DNA from 2 places in the Pseudoalteromonas sp. 1181_04 genome. Region 1 is predicted to be linked to the other one. Evidence: riboswitches for the same ligand, from Rfam matches in the RefSeq annotation. Region 1 holds a riboswitch; the other holds the start of a gene.

Region 1 (8,101 bases):
CAAATAACCTAAGGTATTACATCACTAATTTTTCAGAAATTTTTAGGTAAAGTTAAATGAAGCAATATGCTCTCAGCCCACATTTTCATGAATATATGCGCAAAGAGCAGTCAACCAATCAATTAACGACTATATTTATCCAATCTCAATGACCGCTTTTGCTCAAAACAAACCTTTAGAGTATTTGCGTTAACTCATTTTGGGGCAGAAACGAGTTACGCCTGAAGGTCTGATTTTGGCACATCTGTGACAGTCAGACTTGATTGAGTCCTATTTATCGGTTCTGACAAATCAAGTTAAGATGTAATCACATAGGTCTCTTAAGTACGTCTACTTACATTTTACGGATAGCATTCACTTTATTAATCTTCTTAATAACTCCTGACTCAAAAAGTTGCTGCGCGCTGGACTTGAGCAATTGAGTTTCCTCAAGCGTTATATGCTCTTTAATGATTAAGTTTGCATAGATAATTTGCAACTGGTTTATTGCACGGCTTTTCTTTCTGCATTCAAAGCACTTGATCGCATGTGCATCAATCCAAAACTTTAATTCTTCAAACCAATATTGCTGCTCTTTAGCAAAAAATATAAACGCTCTATGACAATCGACACATTGCTCTTCTATATCAACATAGAGTTGCCTTGGATATAAACTGTCACATTGTTTTTCGATAACTGCGGGGATTGCCGTCTCAGGAAAGTAGCGAACACTTTTATACCACCAAAAGGCATTCTCGATTTCTTGCTTTGTATAACTATTACCAGAGAGGATTGGCTCGCTGCCATATCTTGGGTGGTTTACATAATTGGTCATCTTAGCTATTTACCCAGCACAAAAAGGATGGCTAAAGCGCCGACTGCTAGAGCAATAATTAAACTTTTATTTAGTTTACTCAACCAAGGAGAAACAATAACGTCATTTTCTGAGTCGTTTACTCGCGGTTGAGGCTGTTGAGCTGTTGGTCTTGCTGGCAGTTCGCTGTCTGCAAGCTGCTGCAAAGTCATTACAACCTGTTCAGGATTAACATGGTCGCCATTTGCAATCGTTATATTCTCAATAATGCCACTGCAGTCGGCCATTATTTCTAAAACAACTTTTTCAGTTTCAACATCAAATAACACATCACCGGCATAAACGAGTTGGCCTTCACTAACATAAAGTTTAGCGATATCTGCTGTGTTTATTGAGTCTGGAAGCGTGGGGACTTTAACATCTATGTTCATAATTCCTCCCTGGATATAATACCAATCGACTTAAATATTTAACCATTTATCTGTCGCTATAAATGGTCAGTAACTTAAAACGATTGGTACAACACTATATATTAACAATTAAAACTAAAAAACTGAAAGCTAAATTATCAACCAAACGCGACATTAGCGAACACGGCGGTCATCAGTATCGGACACACATAACGTATGTACTGAGCAAACCAATAACGCATGCCACTTGCAGCCTCATTTAATTGATTACCACGGCGCCACAACCACCCTACAGTGATAAAGTAAAATAAGCCCATAAGCGGTAATTGATACTGAGTCAGTACCATGATCACTAAACCAAATAGCCAATCAAAATTGAAAATAATCAACGATGACGCGGCTAAAACCGTTAAGCTCACTAAAAACGTCGCTTTTTTACGCTCTACTTGATGGTTTTCAACTAAAAAAGCCACTGGAATTTCAGTGGATGAAATAGTCGATGTGAGCGATGCAATCGACATAAGTACAAAAAACAGTAAACCAACCAATAAGCCAATTTCGCCCATAGTATTAAATAACTGCGGTAGAATTGCGAAAATTAGTTGCCCTTCTCCCACTAATTTTCCATCACTAAATACTTGCACGCCATTGTGCTGCGCCACGTAAATTGCAGGAATAATTAATAAACCCGCTAAAAAGGCAACCCCTGTATCAAGTAACGCTACCGACGCGGTTAACCGCGGCAAATTAGCATCAGGCTGCAAGTACGAGCCATAAATCATCATACAACCGACACCCAGTGACAGTGAAAAGAACGCCTGTCCCATTGCCGCAATAATTAAACCTGGGTCGAGTATTTGGCTAAAGTCTGGCACTAAATACGCAGCAAAGCCTTCACTTGCGCCATCAAGCGTGGCTATATAAGCAATTAGCACAACGAGTAACACCAATAGCATCGGCATTAACCGTCGCGACCATGTTTCTATGCCAGATTTAACACCTTTGAGAATAATACTCGCAGTGAGGATCAGCATCAGTGGTGTAAATACAAAATTACGCGCCATCGAATCCGTGTGCAAAAACGTACTGACGGTGGTAAATCCAAAAAAGCTAGCAATGGGTTCAAGGGCATAAGCAAGCATCCAACCTGCAACAATTGAGTAAAAGCTCAGCATCACAATCGCACCGGCTAAACCTAAATAACCAGCAGCAGCGCCTACTTGCGGTGCTTGCTCTTGCCATGCTTGTCTAAGTGCTTTAACCGGATTAGCTTGCGCTTTATGGCCTAAGTACAACTCAGTGTATAAAGCTGGCAAGGCTAAAAAAAAGATAACTATAAAATAGACTAGTAAAAACGCGCCGCCGCCATGATTTGCCGCTTGCGTGGGAAATCCCCAAATATTACCTAATCCAACTGCAGCGCCAGAAGCTGCTAAAACAAAGCCAAGGCGGCTTTGAAAACCATCACGCAATTGTGCCATACATCTACAAATCTGTTATTATTTTTCATTATTGTGAATTAAACCATATTTAACTCTCACAGAGTAATAAATTTGCCTTGGCTTAATTAACCAGCGCACAACCGCACAAAATATAAACATGTTTGTTCTTTTATCACTTTAATTGTGGATTTTATGCCTGCATTATTTTTTCAACAGCAACTCGTTATCACCAAACACAGCGTGCAGCCATTCAATGCGAATACTATTTTATTATTTGATGCCCAGCAGTTAAATGTTGATGAATTCGATTTAAACGCACTATTAAGCCCATTTGAACTGACGGTGATCACCCGTAGAAAAAGTTACAAAGCCAAGCAAGAATATTTAGCCACTCGGCTACTGCTTAAGTATTTGGTAAAACAAACGATGCCACAATTTCGTGATCTAGCAAATAACCATATTAGCTCTGAATTTGACCAGCAAAGCAGTAAATTACTGCTACATATAACTGACAGTGACACTGTATTGCGTAGTTGTTTATCCCACTCTAATGGTTTTGTCGGTGCTGCATTAAATGTAGAACGAATTGAATTTGGTTTTGATATTGAAAAAATAAACCTGAAGCGCCCATTTGCAAAGCTCGCTAAGCATTTTTATCATCTTGATGAGGTAAATTTAATAACGCAAGATCAGCAAAGCGCAGAACGATTTTTTAGAATATGGACCTTAAAAGAAGCACTTGCCAAAGCCACCAGCCAACCAATTGCAAAATTACTCAGCCCCAATGTATTTACTGAACTTGAGCGAGCAAATTTAACAGCGCTGAGTTGTCAATATCATGAGTTTGATATCAGTGTGGTAAGTGACAAGAGCACTGTCTGGCAGTGCTCTGTGGTAAATTCTACCGCCCAATTACGCGGCGTTTTGAACTTCTAATAAACGGCTGTGGATCGCTTGCACAACAAAGTCTGACTCGCTCTGCTCCACTAAAAAGCACAGGTTATGTTTACTTGCGCCATGACAAATTAAGCGAATATTAAAATCGCTTAATACATTCATTAAGTTAATTTCTTGCTGACGTAATTGAATTTGTGAACCAATTAATGCCACTAAGGTTAAGTTGTTCTCAACCGACACGTGGCAAAACTCCGCTAACTTATCAAGGCATTCTTGATCAAGCTCAGGACGCGAGGCATTTGGCGCATTATCTAAAGTAATTGCAACACTTATCTCTGAGGTAGTTACCAAATCAACCGAGATATTAAACTCACTTAAAATTGTAAACACGTGGGCTAAAAAACCACTAGCCAAAAGCATTTCGGGGCTTTTTAAGGTTAACAATATTTGATTTTTACGCTGCGTGACAGCACGAATTCCGGGGATTTGTGATTTCTCACGTTCGATCCAGGTACCACCACGTTCAGGCTCACGGCTAGAACCAACAAACACACTAATATGGCTGCGGCTCGCAGGTAAGATAGTTGCCGGATGTAATACTTTCGCCCCAAAGGTAGCCATTTCGGCCGCTTCATCAAAACTTAAACGCGCAATCGGCGTAGCCTTAGCACATAAGCGCGGATCGGTGCTAAAAATGCCCACGACATCAGTCCAAATGTGCACGCTTTTAGCGTTTATAGCTTCGGCCAGTAATGCCGCACTGTAATCTGAACCACCACGACCAAGTGTGGTAGTTTGACCATGCGCGTCACTGCCTATAAAGCCTTGAGTTACAATAACCTGTTCAGCTAATAACGGAATTAAATGCTCTTTTGCGGCCATTGCTGTTGCAGCTACATCTGGGGTTGCTTTAGAAAACTGGCTGTCGGTTTTTAATACCTGTCGCACATCAAAACGCACCGCATTTAAGCCATTTAAACGCAGTACCTGAGTAAATAAATAGGATGATAAACGCTCACCAAAGCTCAATAACTCATCATGTTGTTGCTTTGATTTTAGTGGCTCACTGGCAAGTGACTTAAAAGCTTTAATGGTTTCATCAAAGCCATGAGCTAAATCAGCATCCAATGACAGCTCATTTAAAATAGCTTCTTGAATAGCAATAACGCCAGCAATGTTCTCATTGCGCTCATCTGCTGATAAATCTTTTTTACATAAGGTCACAAGGTGATTAGTCACTCCTGCGCTGGCACTTACGGCCACTACTCGTACGTTGTTATCGGCTACAATAATTTCACTGCAACGGCTCATCGCTTCAAAGTTAGCCACACTGGTGCCACCGAACTTTGCGACTACGTAGTCTGATTTTTGATTTTGTGCTGACTGTTGCAAGTTAGTTGCAGCTAATTGGGTATTCATGTCGTCTCCTTTTGTGGCATTCATACCACGATAAAACAAGAAGAACTTGGCAAGGGGGTGCTCGATAAGAAAAGTCCACTGCCAGAAGCTCTCCACCTAATTGGTGACAGTTTTGAGGATTCAGCCCCATAAACCGAAAAACCACTGTGACGTCCAGTTGCTTTCCTCGGCGAGTACTTCCCTCCTTAATGATTACAGGCATACGTCGCCTAACATTAAGTACCTAAGTACCGCACCTCTTCTGAATGTTAGATTAATTACGTAAATTATTAGCAATTAAATAACAAAACCCGCTATTAAGCGGGCTTTGAAAGTTATCGTTTAGACGTCTAGCTGTCAAGTTGTTTTAAATAATAAAAGCAATTAAATAAAACTACCTGCTAAATACGATCCCATATAACCAATTGTATAAGCGATTAATAAATACACCGACATACGTAAATAACTCATAAAGGTAAGCGCTTTTACTTTACTCATAGCGATAATACCGGCAGCCGAGCCAATAATAAGCATGGACCCCCCCACCCCAGTTGCATACGTAAACGACAACCATTGTTGTGGACTCATCACTATTTCAGCTTTAAGTAACGCAGCCGTTAGTGGTACGTTGTCAACCGCAGCTGATAATATACCCATTAAATAATTAGCGTATTGTGCTGGCATTAACTCGTAAAGGTGAGTGAACTTACTGAGCATACCGACTTCTTTCAGGGCGCCTACAAGTAATAATACGCCAACGAAGAACAGCAAGGTGTCGTATTCTATTTCGCGAATATAATCGATGATTTTTTTATTCACATCTTTTTTGCGCATTAAAAATTGCGCTACTAAAAACATCAACGACAAACCAAATAAGAAAGTTAACAAAGGCGGCACATGATAAAGCACGCTTAACGTTAATGTCCCGACAATCGTTGATAAGAAAATCACTGCAATAGTGATATCTGTTTTCTCAATGCGACGGTCCTCTTGTTTGGTAAACTCAACTTGGCCGTTGAGCCCAAATGACAGCATAATGGCCAATAGCGCCACGCTAAATAACGCAGGCACAACCAACAATAGCAAGTGACCAATGGTAACTTTGTCATCAAGGAAAATCATCAAGGTAGTAACATCACCGGTAATTAACGACACTCCGCCCGAGTTCACACTAAAGATGATAAGCGTAGCGTATTTAATTAGCTTTTTCGGATCGAGTTTTAACGACATAACCACCGCAAGGGAAATTAATGTGGCTGTGATATTGTCTGAAATCGACGAAAATAAGAAGGAGAACCCGCCAATCAAAAACATCAGTTTGCGTTCGCTAATAGCACTGGGCATTATCTTATGCACAATATTTTGGATAAAACCTTTGGAGTTCAAATAGGCTACAAAGGTCATTGCAGCCATTAAAAACAACCACAGTGTGGCAATCTCTAAAATATTGTGGTCAAGTTGATGTTGTACGTTTTCGGGGCTTTGCCCGTGAAGCGGCGAGATAAATAAGATAATCCAGCATAAAGTACCAAAGAAAAGCGTGGTTTTGGCCTTGTTTACATGGATAATATCCTCTATAACGATGAGCACGAATGCTAGCGTTATCAGGGTTAGGATAATTGCAGTTACCATGGTGTTTGAACAACCTTTATAAAAATGTAAAAATTGTATGTTATGAGCCGCAGGACGACACGGCGCGCAGTCTAGCACCAAAGAATGTGTAAAACTATTGTCAATTTGCTTTTCTACGACTAATCGCTGAGGCCTAACAAGCCGGCTTTACAAGATAAATTAGGATTTTTGGAGTTTTATGATCCCAGCTAAAAAGTTGCTAAATACCCTAACAGAGCACTGGGGAATGTTAGAGCTGCTATTTAAACGTTTTAAAATGGCTGATTTCAGCCTAAAAGACGTGCAAAATGCGATCAAACAAAAACAACCTACGTGGTCAAATGAGCGCATTTACAAAGAAACCAACCGCCTTTTAAACCAAGATATTATTATTCCCTTGGCTAAATCGTCACAACTTGAAATTAACCGTGCAATTGCAGATTTTGCCACTTTTTTATTGCAGGAAGAACATTTAGGCTTGGCGCAAGAAATTAGCGTGCTGGTTGAAGATTTAGCCCGTTTGGGTAACCGTTTAGACAATGCCGGTAGTATTGAAGACTACGACGAGATGCGCCGTTTTAGCCGCATTATGGATGATCGGGTGCGTAAAATAATGAAACTATTTGCCCACAACGAAAATGCCATTTTAAATATTGTAGAACAAGCAAAAGCTAATAATGCGGTGCAATCATTACAAAAGCGTTATCAAGCGGTGATTGAAGCGTTTGATGAATACATTGAACCAATGCTTGAAATGGTTGATATTCGTGGCGATTTTCATGCTTGTTTTAATACCATCGAAACACAAATCAGTACGCAAATCGAATATATTGAACGCAGCGGTAAAGCTTATCAAGATAAACGCATGCTTGAACGATTACGTACCCGAATTTTAGAAATGCATTTAGTTGGTCGCGAAAGCCTGCGTAAAAGTGCCGATATGCTAATGCCACTGCGTGAAGAGTTGCGCCGTAATAATATGATCACTCGTCAAGCAGCTAAAGTACTTGGTTTAGTACGTAAAAATGGCGTTGATAATATGCTCAGCGCCGTACAACCACATTTTGTCTCTGACACGCAGCGATTCTCATTGGGGCAACAGCGCCATATGGTCGCTTATATGGCTGCACTTGTTGAGTTTGAACACAGTGAATACGAACTTCCTGATCAACAAGATGTGCCTGCTTTTGTTACGCCAAATATTCCAGATTACAATAATGTTAAAGCAAACTTTAAAAAACGCTTCAATGCTAAACGTAAAAAGCCACAACCATTATTGACCTTTTTAGAGCAAAGCTACCCCGACCTTGAAGCCGACGAAATGCTGTTTTTATATCAAAAGCTGGTAAGTGACACCGATATTGAAATCAATCAAAGCGATGAAAAAATGCGCGTAAAAATTGCCGGGCAACATTTTTCTCTTTTCCCTTTTAATTCTAAGCCTGTTGACTCTCAGCAAACACCAACAGTGGATGAGTAACCGTTATGACACAGATAAATTTAGATGAACTTAGTCATCTACAAGCAATTAATAAAAAATTAGTCACCGG
Region 2 (8,101 bases), on a different contig from region 1:
TAAGGTTGGTGCATCAAGAGTGTAAGGAATACCTAAACCACCGCCTAAGTCGAGTACTTTTAAGTGAATACCTAAATCGTTGGCAAGCTTTGTTAACGGCGTAATCATTTGTGTCCACAGCTCAGCGAGTTTGTCGCTGCTAAGCATGTTGCCCCACTGAAAAATATGCAGACCGTCAAAATTAAGCGCTGGGTAGTCGCTAGTATTTAGCGCTTGCCATTCATCGCAACCTAAACCAAATGGAGTAAGGCTATCGCCACCAAGTGGGTTTTTTTCCCCTTCAGGCCAGCGTAATTGCACTCGCAGTAATACCTGTAACTGACAGTTTTGTAAGCTTGCTTGCTCGTTAAGCCAGCGTACTTGATTAAGGCTTTCGGCAACAAAGGTACGTACGCCGCGCGCAATAAAGTGTTTAATTTGTTTTGGGCTTTTGGCTGGCCCTGTATTGAGCACGCGCTCGCTGTTAATACCTTGAGCAAGTACTTGCTCAAGTTCGCCCTTACTTGCCACATCAAAGTTAAAACCCGCGTTATCTAAGCTTTGAATGACTTTAGATAATGGGTTAGCTTTTACGGCATACCACAGTTTTACCTCAGTTTGCGTCACTAACCGCGTTAAGTGTGCGTTTAATGTATCAAGGTCGTAAATAAAAAAGGGTGTATCAAGCGCAGTTGATAGCTCATCAATGGCGGTTTTAACTGGCGTGCTCAAAAAGCTCATTAACGTAAAACCTCTTCAAGCAGCAATGATGCATCACTTTGTTCATCACGGTATTTTACAATTAATGCACACGACATACTTAATCCTTGCTCGCGGGCCCAAGTATTAGAAGCTGGGCGAGAACCTGGAATAACAATCGCGTATTCAGGAATAGGCTCGCCTTTAGCCAGCTGGCGCTCATTAACACAGTCATAAACAGGAATAGTTGCTGATAAGCGTACACCTGGTGCGAGCACCGCGCCTTTTTTCACTACTACGCCTTCAACAATCACGCAACCTGCACCGATGAATGCATCGTCTTCTATCACCACCGGGTTTGCACCAATAGGTTCAAGTACACCGCCTAGTTGTACAGCAGCGCTTAAATGTACATTTTTACCTACTTGCGCACACGACCCCACTAACGCGTGGCTATCAACCATAGTGCCTTCGTCGATAAAGGCACCAATGTTTACATATGCTGGTGGCATAATAATCGTGCCCTTAGCAACGTGTGCGCCACGGCGAACGCTTGAGCCACCAGGTACCATACGCACTCCAGCATCGGCTGCAAAACCTTGTGGTGCTAAATTGTGTTTATCAACAAAGCCACCTGGAAATTCGGTATTAGTGCCATTTTTAAACGCTTCTAAAATACCTTGTTTTACCAGAACGTTAGCATGCCATTGGCCGTTGTCGTCTTGTGTTGCTGCGCGCACTGCGCCCGATTCTAAATTATTTAGTAGTTCTAACCAGCTCATTATAAAAACCTGTATTTAATGCCAAGATAAAATGGTGTTGTTTGCGTTGTTAATACAATCAGTTTGCGTTAACTCAAGATGCGTCAAAGGTGGACGTAAGTACGGGCTGTTAATTCGCCCTTGTAAATGCATCAATACTTTGACGGGGATAGGGTTTGCGACAGCAAACAAGCTTTGAATGGCTTGTGACCAGTCGGCAAATAAATTGGGGTGTTGACCGCTGAGACTTCGTTTTACAAACTCATGGGTTTGCACAGGCCATGCATTAGCAGCCACAGAGACTAAACCTTTTGCGCCAGCCTGGGCAAAGTAAGGCATCAGTGCATCGTCACCGCTAAAAATAGCTAAATTAGGTGCGACTTTTCTAAAACCTTCAAATTTAGCAATGTCGCCACTGGCTTCTTTGAGTGCCCACAAGTTTTTATGGTCTTTCAAGTTGCTAATTACGGCCGATGGAATATCAACAGCACTGCGCCCTGGTACGTTATAAAGCATGCAAGGATGTTTACTGGTATTAAGTAAGCTTTCAAACCAATGTGTTTGGCCTACCACGCCGGGCTTAGCGTATAGGGGAGTGCCCAGTAAATAGCTATGAATGGGTAACTGATTACAGTATTCAACCCAGGCAAGTTGTTGCTTTAGATTTATACCGCCTACTGCAACCATCAGCGGTACTGTTGGCATTAATTGGCACACGTGTTCAACAATCGCTTGTTGCTCTTTGAGTGTTAGTGCGAGGCCTTCGCCGGTGCTACCAAGTAATAAAATACCATTGTTAGCCACTTGCTGCTGTGCAACTAACTGATCAAGAGTGGCATAGTCGACTTCACCAGCGTCAGTAAATGGCGTGACGAGTGCCGTCCACAAAGGGTAGTCATTTAAATTGAAGTTATTGATCATCTCTCACGAACTTATAAGTGATTCGAGGAGTTAATAAGCTTTTATGATTGGAGCCACATTAACGTCGTTCGAACTAATAATTCGAAGAGCGAATGGGCTTAATATAATAGGGCGCTATGGCCTTATTACGCTAAGACCAGAAGCTCTCCACCAAATATTTTAACAGCCAAGCTGTTATTGGTGACAGTCGCTGGGATTCAACCCAGTCGCCCGAAGTAAAACTTCACAAAAAGTGTTACTTCTCGGCGTTAATTCCCCTCACGTATGATCACTGGAGTGTGTGCTCCTCACATACGTTACCTGAATAACGCACCTCTTCTAGCCCATGGTGTAAGTTTTATCGTTTAAAACTCACACCTTTAATAGGGGTAATGCGAAAGATTAAAGCATTTTAGCCGTCTAGGTGTCAAGGCTGGATATTTTTAAGTTTATTTTTAGCTGCAATGTGCTCCTGACATTTTTTTACAACGTAAATAGCGTTACAGTAAGCGTAATAACAAGCAGTGGTAGTGAGTAATGGAAAAATTTCAAGATATATATCAACGAGCGGCACAGCGAAAAGGTAGCGAAGTAATGTTACAGCAATTACTTGTTGCCCCTCAAAATGCAAAGCAATTAACTGCTTTACCTGATGATGCATGGCTTGAAGAGTTTACCCGCAAAATTTTTCAAAGTGGTTTTTATTGGTCAGTGATCAACAATAAATGGCCAGGTTTTCGGGAAGTATTTTGGGATTTTAGTGTGGCTAAATTATTAATGATGCCGCCAGATATGCTTGAGCAAAAAGCCACCGATGAGCGAATCGTTCGTAACTTTAAAAAAGTGCAAACGATCCCAGAAAATGCGTATATGATCCATGAAGTGGCAAGTGAACATGGCAGTTTTAGTCAGTTTATTGCAGATTGGCCGAGCGACGATATTATTGGTTTGTGGGGGTATTTAAAAAAGCATGGGGCGCGTTTAGGTGGTAACACCGGCCCTTATGCATTGCGAATCTTAGGGAAAGACACTTTTTTATTATCGCGTGATGTAGAAAGTTATCTCCGTGCTCATAAAATAATTGATGGCGGTTTACAAACTAAAAAGTCACTTGCCAGCGCTCAACATTTTTTTAATGAATTGCAGCAACAAAGCGGATTAAGCCTACAAGAGCTCAGTCTGTTAGTTGCATACAGCGTGGGCGATAATCGCGTTGGTATACAAACAACCCAAGCCTAAGGAATACTATGAAATTAGTTGCTCGTTACACCCAGATTGCTGATGATTTTGCTGTGGCGGATCAGCCAAGTGCTGTTATTGCTCCAAACTTACTGCTGTGGAACGATACGTTAGCTAGGCAGCTTAATATTGAGGTTGCCACATCAGAACGTGCGGTAATTTTTTCTGGTAATCTTAATAACAGCGATGTTGCTGCTGTGGCATTAGGTTACTCAGGGCATCAATTTGGACATTTTTCACCGCGTTTAGGTGATGGGCGGGCACATTTATTAGGGGCTGTCACTGATCAGCAGCAACAGCTTTGGGACATTCAACTCAAAGGTTCTGGTGCTACGCCATTTTCACGTGGAGGTGATGGCCGTTGTGCGATCGGTCCTGCGGTACGTGAATATATAATGAGTGAGGCAATGCACGGGCTTGGCATAGCGACGACACGTTGTTTGGCAGTTGTTGCCAGTGGTGAAACAGTTTACCGTCAACCACCACAACAAGGAGCCATTGTTACCCGCGTTGCTAGTAGTCATATACGTGTCGGTTCGTTTCAGTATTTAGCTGCGCAAGGTGACGAGACTGGTTTAAAAGCCTTAGCTGATTTAGCTATTGAGCGTCATTATCCTGAGATAAAGTCTACGGGCTCTGCGCGTTATTTGGCATTTTTAAGTGCGGTAATTGAAAAGCAAGTTAGCCTGATTGTTAGCTGGATGCGGGTTGGTTTTATTCATGGAGTAATGAATACTGATAATACGCTCGTCAGTGGTGAGACCATCGATTATGGCCCTTGTGCAATGATGAATCAGTTTGATTTTGATACTGTATTTAGTTCTATTGATCGCCAAGGTCGCTATGCTTTTGGCAATCAACCTAATATTGCTAATTGGAATTGTGCACGTTTAGCTGAAAGTTTAATTCCTTTAATTAGCGATGACGAAGAGCAGGCTGTTGAGCTATTAAGCCCATTAATAAATGGTTTTGCTGAGCAGTTTCATCAAGCCTTTACACAGATGTGGGCGAAAAAACTGGGCTTTGATGGTCATCAAGATGGCGATGCTGAATTAGTATCCGAGTTATTAACTTTACTGAAAACCCATCAGCTTGATTACACCAATACTTTTGACTCCTTAACAGAATCATTGCAAGGTCAGACTGCCATTCCGAGTGACTTGGCTGGTTGGTCTATTAAGTGGTTAGCCAGAACAAATACGCAAAGCTATCAGCTGATGCGCCAAGCCAACCCACGCTTGATCCCGCGTAATCATATTGTTGAAAGCATAATACAGCAGTATGAAAGTACTGGTGAAAGCAGCATGTTAGATGAATATTTAACGGCCTTGAGGTCGCCTTACCAATTGTTGGCAAGCCCTGCATTTTGGTACTCCCCGCCTGTTGATGGGGATACTAATTACCAAACATTCTGCGGAACATAATAACGCAGTGCTGATTGTTAGGCGTATTGTTCGTAAATTGAGCGATGACTAATGAATTGATGTGACTTATACATCCAGATCTTTAGTTAAAAGCTGTTATTTATTAATAATTATAAGAAATAAATATGCTTAACTACTTGTTGATTTAAAATTAACCAATATAATGCACTCATTAGCTTAAGCATTTAAATTATTAAAGCCAAAGATATTAGAAACGTTGTGGCTGAAATTGCAGTGATAGCAATTACAATGCTGACAATCGATAGATGTGCAAGTTAGGTAAAGTTTTTTATCTGAACTATAATGTAGGGCGCTTTATTTTAATAAATAGTTAAATTGCAAAATATGCATTTAAATATTTTCGTTAAGTAATGATTAACTAAAGATACGGTACTCTATGGTTAAACTTATTGAGCTAGGGTCTCTTAGCTACAATTTTAATTGTGAAAATGGGAAGGAAACAATGAAATTAAAATCACTTACTATTGCTTTAGCACTAGCTGCAACTAGCGCTTCAAGTTTCGCTGCTGAAAAAGAAGGTTTCTTTATCGGTGCTTTTGGCGATTATTACGATGCTTCATGGGAAAATGTCCGTGGAAGCGCAGGTACTAACGTTGATGATTCAACTGGTTGGGGTGCAGAAATTGGTTATCGTTTTAACGATTACTGGAGTGCACGTCTAGAATATGCTGATATGGATTTTGACATTTCAAATGCAAATCCTGCCATGAACGCAACAAGCATGGACGGCGACCGTTTAGGTATTGATGGTCTTTATCACATCAACGGCGGCCCTTTCTATGGTATTTTCGGTCTTAAGAAAATCGATATTACAGAAAACCTAACTTTTGCTAATCTAGGTGCTGGTTACCAACATTATTTCACTGATAATTTCGCATTTAATGCTGAAACATCTATTTACCAAGGCCTTGACCGTGGTTACACAGATGTAGGTGCTAAACTTGGTCTTAGCTATTTATTTGGCAAGCAAAGTTCAGCTGCTGAGCCAGTTAAAGCTGCTCCAGCTCCAGCTACAGTAGTACCTGTAGCAGTTGCCCCGGTAGATAGCGATGGTGATAACATCCCTGATGCAGATGACCAATGTGCAAACACACCAATGACAGATGCTGTTGATGGTACAGGTTGTACTTTATATGAAGACCGTGAAGTAACTAAAAGCTTGTTAGTAACATTCCCTAACAACGCCTCAAAAGTTGCTGGTAAATATGACAGCGGTATTGACCAAGTTGCTAGCTTCTTAAAAGAGCATACAGACACAACAGTATTACTTGAAGGTCATTCTTCAGCTGTTGGTAAAGCTGAGTATAACAAGTGGTTATCGAAAAAGCGTGCTGATGCAGTTGCTGCTAAGCTAATTGCTGATGGCATTGCTGAAGATCGTATTACTACTGTTGGTCTAGGCGAAGAGCGTCTTAAAAATACAGACAACACACCTGCTGCACACGCGGAAAACCGTCGTGTAGAAGCACACCTTAAGTCAATTGAGCGCGTGAAAGTTAAGCGTTAATAGCATTTGATTTATTAAAAACCCAGCAAGATGCTGGGTTTTTTTATGCCTAAAAAATAGCAATGATTCGCAGTTAATTAACATTCATGTGAATGGTTTTTTCCTAATTGGTTATTCACAGTATTTATAATGAGTATAGAATTTTGCTTGATTGCACGGATTTTCATCTATATTTAAAAGCTTTATAATTAATCGTCAGAATACTATAAGTATTGAGTAATTTTTCGCGAGAATGTGTATTACTGAATACTTTCACGTCACCAAGAGGGCAATATTGTGCTAGAAGATTATCGTAAACACGTAGAAGAACGTGCCGCGTTAGGTATCGTACCAGCGCCATTGGATGCTCAGCAAACGGCTGATCTTATCGAGCTAGTTAAAACACCACCTGCAGGTGAAGAAGAGTTTATTTTAGACTTATTAGTAAATCGCGTGCCGCCAGGTGTGGATGACGCAGCTTACATCAAAGCTGGCTTTTTAGCCGCAGTTGCTAAAGGTGAGGCAACTTCACCACTAATTTCAAAAGAAAAAGCAGCTGAACTATTAGGCACAATGCTTGGCGGTTACAACATCGCCCCCATGATTGAGCTACTTGACGAAGAAGCGCTTGCGCCAATCGTTGTTAAAGGTCTTGCAAATACGTTATTAATGTTTGATGCATTTTATGACGTTGAAGAAAAAGCAAAAGCGGGTAATGAATACGCTAAGCAAATTATTGAATCTTGGGCTGCTGCAGAATGGTTTACCAATAAACCTGCGGTTGCTGAAAAAATCTCAGTTACGGTATTCAAAGTAACAGGCGAAACAAATACTGATGATTTATCACCAGCGCCAGACGCCTGGTCACGTCCTGATATTCCATTGCATGCTTTAGCAATGCTAAAAATTGAACGTGACGGTATTACACCTGATAAAGCTGGTGAAGTTGGTCCAATTACACAACTTGAAGAACTAAAAACGAAAGGCTTACCACTTGCCTACGTAGGTGATGTTGTTGGTACTGGCTCTTCTCGTAAGTCAGCAACTAACTCTGTACTTTGGTTTATGGGCGATGATATCCCGTTTGTACCAAACAAGCGTGTTGGCGGTGTATGTTTAGGTAATAAAATTGCGCCAATCTTCTTCAACACAATGGAAGATTCAGGCGCATTACCAATCGAATTAAATGTTGATGAACTTAACATGGGTGAGCAAATCGATATCTTCCCTTACGAAGGTGTTGTTAAGCGTCACGGTACTGATGAAATTATTTCTACTTTTGAACTTAAATCTGAGGTAATTTTAGATGAAGTTCGTGCTGGTGGTCGTATCCCACTAATCATTGGTCGTGGTTTAACTGACAAAGCGCGTACATCTCTTGGCTTGGGTGCAACTGATGTATTTAAAGTACCAACAGCAACAGAAGTTTCTGATAAAGGCTTCACACTAGCGCAAAAAATGGTTGGTAAAGCATGTAACGTTGCTGGTATTCGCCCAGGTCAATACTGTGAGCCTAAAATGACAACTGTTGGTTCGCAAGATACAACCGGTCCTATGACGCGTGATGAACTTAAAGATTTAGCCTGTTTAGG

Evidence for each region. A riboswitch is a leader RNA that binds a small molecule or an ion and turns the genes downstream of it on or off. The one in region 1 is predicted to bind lysine.
Region 2: another riboswitch for lysine. It lies ahead of dapA (4-hydroxy-tetrahydrodipicolinate synthase); the one in region 1 lies ahead of lysC (lysine-sensitive aspartokinase 3).

Annotation. Positions count from the first base shown of each region.
Region 1 covers NZ_VXCS01000002.1:17,259-25,359, reverse strand. The annotation lists gene FW757_RS01505 (zinc-ribbon domain containing protein) at 335-814, opposite strand; gene FW757_RS01500 (biotin/lipoyl-containing protein) at 820-1,224, opposite strand; gene FW757_RS01495 (sodium-dependent transporter) at 1,362-2,684, opposite strand; gene FW757_RS01490 (4'-phosphopantetheinyl transferase family protein) at 2,838-3,581, shown strand; gene lysC (lysine-sensitive aspartokinase 3) at 3,558-4,961, opposite strand; lysine riboswitch at 5,039-5,210, opposite strand; gene nhaD (sodium:proton antiporter NhaD) at 5,325-6,572, opposite strand; gene FW757_RS01475 (hypothetical protein) at 6,751-8,031, shown strand; gene FW757_RS01470 (condensin complex protein MksE) at 8,037-8,101, shown strand, end outside.
Region 2 covers NZ_VXCS01000004.1:109,554-117,654, forward strand. The annotation lists gene FW757_RS04505 (PLP-dependent decarboxylase) at 1-720, opposite strand, end outside; gene FW757_RS04510 (2,3,4,5-tetrahydropyridine-2,6-dicarboxylate N-succinyltransferase) at 720-1,460, opposite strand; gene dapA (4-hydroxy-tetrahydrodipicolinate synthase) at 1,476-2,360, opposite strand; lysine riboswitch at 2,493-2,686, opposite strand; gene FW757_RS04520 (DNA-3-methyladenine glycosylase I) at 2,877-3,578, shown strand; gene FW757_RS04525 (protein adenylyltransferase SelO) at 3,587-5,002, shown strand; gene FW757_RS04530 (OmpA family protein) at 5,466-6,530, shown strand; gene acnB (bifunctional aconitate hydratase 2/2-methylisocitrate dehydratase) at 6,807-8,101, shown strand, end outside.